Regions from separate parts of the Pseudomonas sp. SJZ080 genome, predicted to be linked through region 2. Evidence: predicted binding sites of a transcription regulator. Region 2 holds the regulator's gene; each other region holds the start of a gene.
What was found. The regulator FliA, encoded in region 2, starts transcription of late flagellar genes. The targets are predictions, from matches to a motif close to CTAAAGTTTNNNNNNNNNNNGCCGNTAA.

Region 1 (3,274 bases), on a different contig from region 2:
CGCCAGGGGAATCAGTGAAATCCCTCGCAGCCAAAACGACAACGAGCCTGTCAACGGCAGTGCGCACACGACCGCGAACACCAGCAGCTTCAGTCGCAGGTTGTGAATCTCGCCCCCGGACCGGCGTCCGGGACTGTTGCGCCCGCCGGCATCATTCATGGCTTGACCGCAGTCCAGTCGACCCAGCCGAACTGCCAGGTGGCAAGAATCACCAGACCGAACGCAATGCGATACCAGGCAAACGCCGCATAGCTGTGGCTGGCGATGAATATGAGCAAGCCTCTGACGGCGATCATCGCGAAGATGAACGCGGTGACAAAACCGATGGCGAACACCGGAAAATCAGCCGGCACAAACAAGTCGCGATACTTGTAGCCCGAGTACACCGCCGCTCCGACCATGGTCGGCATCGCCAGGAAAAACGAAAACTCGGTGGCGGTCTTGCGCGACAGCCCGAACAGCAAACCACCAATGATCGTCGAGCCGGAACGCGATGTGCCGGGAATCATCGCCAGGCACTGGGCGAAGCCGACTTTCAAGGCGTCTTTCCAGGTCATCTCGTCAACGGTTGATGCATGCACCTCATGTTGACGCTGTTCCGCCCACAACATCACGATGCCGCCCACGACCAATGCCGTGGCCACGGTAATCGGATTGAACAGGTATTGGTGGATCAGGTCAGCAAAGATCACCCCCAATACCACGGCCGGCAAGAAGGCAATCAGCAGGTTGGCGGTAAAGCGCCTGGCGCTGGGCTGCGTCGGCAAGCCAACCACCACATCGAAAATCTTGCGCCGGAATTCCCATACCACGGCGAGGATCGCGCCGAGCTGGATAATGATGTTGAACGCCATGGCCCGCTCACCACCGAAATTGAGCAAGTCGGCCACGATGATCTGGTGTCCGGTACTGGAAATGGGCAAAAACTCCGTCAGCCCTTCTACAACGCCAAGTATCAATGCCGAAAAGGCAGTCCAAAGGTCCATCAATCCCCCAAGAAGCGATGCGCGACGGCATGCCCCGTTAATATTTTTTCAGAAACAGTCAGCGTAGCTAAAAGGCCCGCGCGCAGAATCCGGACGGAACCGCAAAAATTCCGTGAAACATCGACTTGGACTCAGGTTTTTCCGCGCGGGGCCGAAATCCTATCAGACAAGCCTGATTAACGCTGCCACGTTATAGGACTTGGGTCTGATATGGCCGATCGACAAAGTGTGGTTGGATGCTGGCGATCATTTATTACAAGAAAAAGAAACTGGAGTGACAGCGTTATGAGCAGCTTGCGAAATATGTCGATCAGCCGCCGTTTGTGGCTCATTTTGATCGTGGCCGTCATGATGCTTTTGACGTTGGGCGTGTTGATGCTCAAGCAGATCCACGAAGACCTTTATCACGCCAAGGCCCAGAAAACCCAGCATGTGGTGCAGACCGCCAGCGGCATTCTGACCTATTACCACGGCCTCGAAACGGCCGGCACGCTCACACGCGAGGCCGCGCAGAAACAGGCGCTGACCGCCGTTCGCGGCCTGCGCTATGACCAGAACGACTACTTCTGGATCAACGACCTGACGCCGGTGATGATCATGCACCCGGCCAACCCGAAACTCGATGGGCAGAACCTCTCGGCGATCCGCGACCCGGACGGGTTTGCGCTGTTCAATGAAATGGTCGCCCTCGCCAAAGCCAAGGGCGCCGGCGCGATCGACTATCGCTGGCCGAAACCGGGCGCCAGCGAGCCGGTAGCAAAAACGTCCTACGTCAAACTGTTCGAACCCTGGGGCTGGGTGATCGGCTCGGGCGTATACATCGATGACATGCAAGCAGAATTCACGGCTCAGGTCTGGAAAGCGACCGTCGTCGGGCTGGTGATTGCCGCCATCATGGCGTTGCTGGTGATCCTGATTGCCCGCAGCATCGTGCGCCCGCTCCAGGACACCGTGAACGCCATGGCCAACATTGCCAGCGGCGAAAGCGATCTGACACGCACCCTCGATACCCATGGCCAGGATGAAGTGACGCAACTGGCCCGCCACTTCAATGCCTTTACCGCCAAACTGCGGTTGGTGATCAGTCAATTGCAGGCGTCCGCCAGCGCGCTGGGCCAGTCGTCCAGCGAGCTGGGCAACGACGCCGCACAGGCCCAGCAGCGCAGTCAGCAGCAATCCCAGCAGATGGAACTGGTGGCCACGGCCATCAATGAAGTGACGTACGGCGTGCAGGATGTGGCCAAGAACGCCGAACAGGCGGCCAGCGAAATGCGCGATGCTGAATCCCAGGCGCAACAGGGCCAGGTCAACATCGACAGCAGCCTGCAACAAATCGACAGGTTGTCGGGCACCATTGATCAGGCCGTGGAAGTCATCCGCACACTGGCCACCGAAAGCACCCAGATCGGCAGCGTGCTTGAAGTGATCCGCTCCATCGCCGAGCAAACCAACCTGCTCGCCCTCAACGCCGCCATCGAGGCCGCCCGGGCCGGCGAGCAAGGTCGCGGGTTTGCCGTCGTCGCGGATGAGGTGCGCCTGCTGGCCCAGCGCACCCAGAAGTCCACCGCCGAGATCCAGTCGATGATCGAACGCTTGCAAGGCCACTCCGAAGCGGCGGTCAAGGTCATTGGCGACAGCAGTCGCGCGTCCCAGCTGACCATCGAACAGGCCGGCCTCGCCGGTGCGAGCCTGAACGCCATTGGCCAGGCACTGCGCAATCTCAATGGCCTGAACGCCTCCATCGCCAGCGCCACCTTGCAACAGTCCCACGTGGTCGAGGACATCAACCAGAACGTCACCCAGGCCGCCGGTTTGTCCCACAGCACTGCGCTGGCGGCGGAACAGTCGAGTGTGGCGAGCGTGCGGCTGAAGGATCTGAGCGAACAATTGAACGGGCTGCTCAAACAGTTCCGCGTCTAAAACCAAACACTGACCCTGTGGCGAGGGGACTTGTCCCCGTTCGGCTGCGAAGCAGTCGTAGATTTTTTGGGACCGCTTCGCGGTCCAACGGGGACAAGTCCCCTCGCCACAAAAATCCTCTCGTAACAAAAGCACTCTCGCCACAGAAGCCTCATCAATACAATCCCGGTACAATCCGCTCCCTCTACGATTTTCCCAAGGAACCTCCATGTCCGGGCTTGAACTGTTTGCCGCCACCCTCGGTGTCATTGCCGTCTGGTTGACGGTCAAACAGAACCCCTGGTGCTGGCCGATCGGCCTGGTCATGGTGTCGCTTTACAGCTGGGTCTTTTTTGAAGTGAAGCTGTATTCGGACATGCTGTTGCAGG
Region 2 (3,274 bases):
AACTGGGTCACACGCTTGATCACTTGACCTGTGAGGTCCTGGTAATCCTGAGCGAGCAGAATGTCGTTGAGGTTGCTCGACACCGCGCGGTTGTCCGCGCTGCTGCGTGTCAGGAAACCGTCGACACGCCGTGCCAGCTCGCGAAACTCTTCAGCCCCGACTTCGCGACGCATGAACCGCCCCCAATCCGTGCTCAGCGCCTGGGCTTCATCGCTCAGGCTGTTGACCAATGGCGTAGAGTTTTCGACCAGGTCCATGGTGCGGTTGGCTGCGGCCTCTGTCAGCTTGACAACGTAGCCCAGTCGCTCGGTGGCATCTGTGATCTGGGACACTTCCTCGGCTTGCGGCATGTGCGGGTCAATCTGGAAATTGACGATCGCGCTGTGCAGCTCGCGGGTGAGCTTGCCCACTTCCTGATACAGGCCACGGTCACGGGTCTGATTGAGCTCATGGATCAGTTGCACAGCGTCGCCAAACTTGCCTTTTTCAAGGCTTTCGACCAGTTCGACTGCGTGTTTTTTCAGGGTCGATTCAAAATCGCCCTGTGAAGATTCGTTTTGGTCCATAGCTCCCCCGTGGCGCAGTTTCTCAACCGATGCGTTCGAAAATCTTCTCGATTTTTTCTTTTAACGCCTGGGCCGTGAAGGGTTTGACCACATAGCCGTTAACACCGGCCTGGGCCGCTTCGATGATCTGCTCGCGCTTGGCTTCAGCAGTCACCATCAGCACTGGCAGGTGCTTGAGCTTTTCATCGGCGCGCACGTGACGCAGCAGATCGATACCGGTCATGCCAGGCATGTTCCAGTCCGTTACCAGAAAGTCGATGCTCCCGCTGTTGAGAACCGGAATGGCAGTAATGCCATCGTCAGCCTCGACCGTGTTGGTGAACCCAAGGTCACGCAACAGGTTTTTTATGATCCGCCGCATCGTTGAGAAGTCATCAACGATGAGGATTTTCATGTTCTTGTCCAATTCGACCTCCAAGCAGTCTTAAACGCGCCCAGCACCTGGACGCGCCATTTCAATCAATCCGGCAAAGCACTCAATGACTGTCTGGAGCACAACAGATCGAGACCGGCGCAGTTCAACACCACACCAGCCACGTTCGCAGTGTCCCCACACTGCCTTCAGCGCGCTCGCCACTCCCCCAAACGCCCCCGCAAACGGGCCGCGCACTGGCTGTGTAACTGGCTGACCCGAGATTCGCTGACCCCCAGGACCTCACCGATTTCCTTGAGATTCAACTCTTCGTCGTAGTACAGCGCCAACACCAGTCGCTCACGCTCCGGCAAATTGGCAATCGCGTCCGCCAGCGCCGCCTGGAAGCGTTCATCTTCCAGATCGCGTGACGGCTCGAGATGAGCACTCGCGCCATCCTCGTGCAGCCCTTCGTGTTCGCCGTCCTGCAACAGATCGTCGAAACTGAATAACCGGCTGCCCAGGGTGTCGTTCAAAATCCCGTAGTAATCGTCGAGACTCAATTGGAGTTCGGCCGCAACTTCGTGATCTTTAGCGTCACGGCCGGTTTTAGCTTCAATCGAGCGAATTGCGTCGCTGACCATGCGGGTATTGCGGTGGACCGAACGTGGCGCCCAGTCCCCCTTGCGGACTTCATCGAGCATCGCGCCGCGGATTCGAATGCCCGCGTACGTCTCGAAACTCGCGCCTTTGCTAGCGTCGTATTTGGTCGATACTTCAAGCAGGCCGATCATGCCGGCCTGGATCAGGTCTTCGACCTGAACACTGGCTGGCAATCGCGCCAGCAAGTGGTAAGCAATGCGTTTGACCAGTGGCGCGTAACGCTCGATCAGCTCGTACTGCGCGTCACGCGCCGACTTCTTGTAGAGGTTATAACCGCTGGCTGTCATAGCACGGGTCCTGCCGTTTGTTGCACGAGGCGCTCGACGAAAAACTCCAGGTGCCCACGCGGGTTGGCAGGCAGCGGCCAGGTATCGACCTTTTGTGCGATGGCCTTGAAGGCCAGGGAACACTTGGAACGCGGGAAAGCTTCATAAACCGCGCGCTGCTTCTGAACGGCCTTGCGCACGCTTTCGTCGTACGGCACCGCACCGACGTATTGTAAGGCGACGTCGAGGAAGCGATCCGTGACCTTGGTCAACTTGGCGAACAGGTTGCGCCCTTCCTGCGGGCTCTGGGCCATGTTGGCGAGGACGCGGAAGCGGTTCATGCCGTAATCGCGGTTCAGCAGTTTGATCAGTGCATAGGCGTCGGTGATCGAGGTCGGCTCGTCGCAGACCACCAGCAGGACTTCCTGCGCGGCGCGAACGAAACTGACTACCGAGTCACCAATGCCCGCAGCGGTGTCGATCACCAGAACGTCGAGGTTGTCGCCGATATCGCTGAACGCCTGGATCAGGCCGGCGTGTTGCGCCGGGCTCAGATGCACCATGCTCTGAGTGCCGGACGCCGCCGGGACGATGCGGATACCGCCGGGCCCCTGCAACAACACGTCGCGCAGCTCACAGCGGCCTTCGATGACATCGGCCAGGGTACGTTTGGGTGTCAGCCCCAGCAGGACGTCGACGTTCGCCAGCCCCAGATCGGCGTCCAGCAGCATGACGCGCCGGCCGAGCTCAGCTAGAGCCAGGGACAAGTTCACTGACACGTTAGTCTTCCCGACGCCACCTTTGCCGCCGGTCACCGCGATCACCTGTACGGGATGCATGCTGCCCATGTTATTTCTTTACCTTGTCTTGCATAGACGGAGGCCACATTACTGGCTGCGCGTTCACAAACGGAACAATGCATGGCAGACCATCGATGTAGGTACAAAAACTGTTCATTAATACCTCAGCCAACCTGCTTGGTCGGACTGTGGTAAATATCAGCGAACATGTCAGCCATGGCTTCTTCGCTGGGTTCTTCCTGCATTTGCACGCTGACGGCGCGGCTCACCAGCTGATGACGACGCGGCAGATGCAAATCATCCGGAATCCGCGGTCCATCGGTCAGGTAAGCCACCGGCAATTCATGACTGATTGCCAGGCTCAACACCTCGCCAAGGCTTGCCGTTTCATCCAGTTTAGTCAGGATGCAGCCAGCGAGCCCGCAGCGCTTGTAACTGTGATAAGCGGCGGTTAGAACCTGTTTCTGGCTGGTGGTTGCCAGAACCAGATAATTTTTTGATTTGATGCCACGACCGGCCAGGCTTTCGAGCTGCATGCGCAGTGCCGGATCGCTGGCCTGAAGACCGGCGGTATCTATCAGCACCACACGCTTGCGCAGCAACGGATCCAGCGCCTGCACCAGGGAC
Region 3 (3,274 bases), on a different contig from region 2:
TCCAGCGCTTGCCGTCCGTCGTTCAACGCCACCACTTCAACACCGACCGTCTGCAGGCAACGCGTGACCTGCTTGCGTGCCACCGACGAGTCATCGACCGTCAGCACCCGCAGCGACAGCGCCTTGTGCTGGGTCTCGACATCGACCACACCGACGGAAATCGCTTCCGGCGTCGGCGCCACTTCCGCCAGGATCTTCTCGACGTCGATGATTTCGACTAACTGATTGTCGACCCGAGTCACAGCCGTCAGGTAATGATCGCGTCCGGTGCCCTTGGGAGGCGGATGAATCTCCTCCCAGTTCATGTTGACGATGCGTTCCACCGAGCGCACCAGGAAACCCTGCGTCTTGGTGTTGTACTCCGTGATGATCACGAAGGGATTGCTTTGATCTTTCAACGCTCCGGAACCGGTCGCCATTGCCAGATCAAGGATCGGAATGGTCGCCCCCCGGATATTTGCCACACCGCACACGACAGGACTGGACTTGGGCATCAGGGTCAGCTTGGGGCATTGCAGCACCTCACGAACCTTGAACACGTTGATCCCGTACAGTTGCTGGCCGTCAAGACGGAACAACAACAGCTCCAGGCGATTCTGCCCTACCAGTTGCGTGCGCTGGTTTACCGAATCCATTACACCAGCCATGCCCAGACTCCTACACCAACGCTAAGTGTGTTGCGACGCACATTCATCACTAAACGGCACGGCGCTTGCTTTTTAACTCTTATGAACACAGAACCGACATTTTTCCGACGCCTGACATCACCTTTCCGCAGATTGCTCTGTGCAATGTCGGCCGTTTGCCTGTTCAACGCTGGCAGCCCTGCCCTTGCTGACGCGGTTACCTTGCCTGACATGCTTATCGGCGTCACCCAGGGCTTTCTTGAATTCACCGTAGAAGACTATCTGGCGACCAGTCAAATGGAAGGTCGCTACGAAATCCAGGTCAACCAGCTCGATCCGCGGCTGCGCATGCCCATGTGCGACAAGGAATTGACAGCCAGCCTCGAGAGCCCGGCCAAGCCGCTGGGCCGCGTTACGGTCAAGGTTCGCTGTGAGGGAACCTCCCCCTGGACGGTGTTCGTACCCGCTCAAGTCCGCCTGTTTCGCGACGTCGTGACCACCACCCGCCCGCTGCGCCGCGCCGACATTGTCGAACCTGCTGACGTGCTCCTGCGCGAACGCGATATCAGCCTGATCAACCAGGGCTACCTGACGACCCTCGACCAGGCGATCGGCCAGCGACTTACCCGACCAATGGTCGCCGACCAGGTGATTACCCTCGTTCACCTCGAGCAGGCGGAAGTCATTCGTAAAGGCGACCAGGTGGTGATTACCGCCCGCAGTGGTACGCTCAGCGTGCGAATGCCCGGCGAAGCCCTGTCCAATGGCGGCATGAGCGAACAGATTCGCGTGAAAAACCTCAACTCCAAGCGGGTCATCAAGGCGCAAGTCACCGCGCCGGGCCAGGTGGAAGTGTCTATGTAGGCACCCTTTCCTGAAGAAGTGGCGTTGCCCGAGGCTGTTCCCTAAACTGTGCCGCATGCAGAGAAGTGCTGGCGCATGCAGGCTCATTGATAAATGGGTCTAAAGTTTTCACAGGGAGAGCCGAAAACATGGCAAGCGTCCAAATACTCAGAGGTTTTTTACCATGGTCATCGATTTCAGCCGTTTGAACAGCTCCTCGCCACTTACGGGCAGTACACGTACCAGCGTTGCCAAGGAAACTGCCGAAGCCGGCAAATCCGCGCCGCTGAATACCCCGGCCGAACAGGCCAGCACCGTCAAAAGCGGGGAATCGGTACACCTCAGCAATGAGGCTCAACAGTTGCAACAGGTCACTGACAAGCTGCGCGATCAGCCTGCCGTCGACAAAGCCCGTGTGGCCGAGTTGAAAGCAGCGATTGCCGATGGCAGCTACAAAGTCGACAGCAACCGTGTAGCCAGCAAACTGCTCAACTTCGAAGCCCAGCGCTAGGCTACGGCCGCGCCAGGCTTTTGGACGCTTAAAACCCAAGGCCAGCCATGCACGACACTAACTTACTGCAACTGATCACCGACGACTTTGCTCCAGCGCAACGATTGCTGGAGTTACTGCAAGCCGAGTCCCTCGCCTTGCACGGTCGCGACATGCCACTGCTCGAAGACATTCTGGCGCAGAAGCAGGCATTGATCATTCTGCTCGAACAGCATGGCCGCAAGCGCAGTGAAATCCTCGCCAGCCTCAATCTGCCGGTCAATCGCAGCGGCCTGGAGCAACTGGCCAGCCATTCGAGCATCGGCGAAGAGTTGCTGGCGCAGAGCGATGTGCTGACCGACCTTCTGGCTCAATGCCAGGCAGCGAACGCCAATAATGGCCAGTCGATCCTGGTCCAGCAAGCCACCACAGCCAACCAGCTGAAAATCCTCACCGGCGGCGAACCGCCTGCCCTTTATGATGCTCGCGGATCAACCGCCAAGCTTGCGAAGCCACGCCCGCTCAGTCAGGCTTGAGCCTTCAAATGACCACGCCCTATCAAGACTTGCAACATGCTGGCAATATACTGGCCAGCCGTAGTCATATTTTGTCTGGAGATTGATGAACCGTGTCCAATGCCTTAAACGCGGAAGATGCCCCGCAGCCACCCAAGGTGCTTACCACGCCTTTGGAAATCTCCGGCAACCTGCGCCAACTGCAAGAAAGCCATGATCCGCTGATCATCACGTTCCATGAGCGCACTCAGCGCTTCCAGAGCTATCTGGTCGACGTGGACCGCGAAAGCCGCACCATCGCGCTCGACGAGATGATCCCGCGTGACGGCGAACGCTTCATGCTGGCGGGCGAACCGTTCAAGGTCGAAGGCTTTCACGACGGCGTGCGCATCGCTTGGGAAAGCAACGGTCAACTGACCATCGACGAATCCGGTGACAGTCGCTGCTATCGCGGCCCGCTGCCCGATGAAGTGGTCTATCACCAGCGCCGCAATGCCTTTCGCGCGGCATTGAAGCTGGCACAACTGGTCAACGTCGATCTGGACGGTGAAAAGCTCAAGGCGCCGATCAGCGGCAAGCTGCTGGACATTTCCGCCACCGGTTGCAAGTTGCGCTTCGACGGCGACATTACCGGCAGCCTGCAACTGGGCCAGGTCTACGACCGCTTTGCCGCCGCCCTGCCCTTCGGCAAAATGACGGCACCGGTCGAACTGCGCTACCTGCACTTCGAAGAAAAAATCTCCACCACCTTCGCCGGCATCCGTTTTCACAACATGAGCGGCCTGGTGCAGCGTCAGGTC

Region 1: a site for FliA is predicted at 1,117-1,144, ahead of FBY04_RS19410 (methyl-accepting chemotaxis protein). Genes of this name have one in related genera too.
Region 3: a site for FliA is predicted at 1,590-1,617, ahead of flgM (flagellar biosynthesis anti-sigma factor FlgM). Genes of this name have one in related genera too.

The regions. Positions count from the first base shown of each region.
Region 1 is NZ_VIUK01000015.1:11,789-15,062, reverse strand. It holds gene FBY04_RS19420 (DUF1294 domain-containing protein) at 1-159, opposite strand, end outside; gene FBY04_RS19415 (undecaprenyl-diphosphate phosphatase) at 156-986, opposite strand; gene FBY04_RS19410 (methyl-accepting chemotaxis protein) at 1,272-2,906, shown strand; gene pnuC (nicotinamide riboside transporter PnuC) at 3,115-3,274, shown strand, end outside.
Region 2 is NZ_VIUK01000005.1:268,235-271,508, reverse strand. It holds gene FBY04_RS10190 (protein phosphatase CheZ) at 1-566, opposite strand, end outside; gene FBY04_RS10185 (chemotaxis response regulator CheY) at 589-960, opposite strand; gene fliA (RNA polymerase sigma factor FliA) at 1,128-1,868, opposite strand; gene fleN (flagellar synthesis regulator FleN) at 1,865-2,695, opposite strand; gene flhF (flagellar biosynthesis protein FlhF) at 2,812-3,274, opposite strand, start outside.
Region 3 is NZ_VIUK01000004.1:46,911-50,184, reverse strand. It holds gene FBY04_RS07340 (chemotaxis protein CheV) at 1-647, opposite strand, end outside; gene flgA (flagellar basal body P-ring formation chaperone FlgA) at 729-1,490, shown strand; gene flgM (flagellar biosynthesis anti-sigma factor FlgM) at 1,654-1,980, shown strand; gene FBY04_RS07325 (flagella synthesis protein FlgN) at 2,028-2,495, shown strand; gene FBY04_RS07320 (flagellar brake protein) at 2,588-3,274, shown strand, end outside.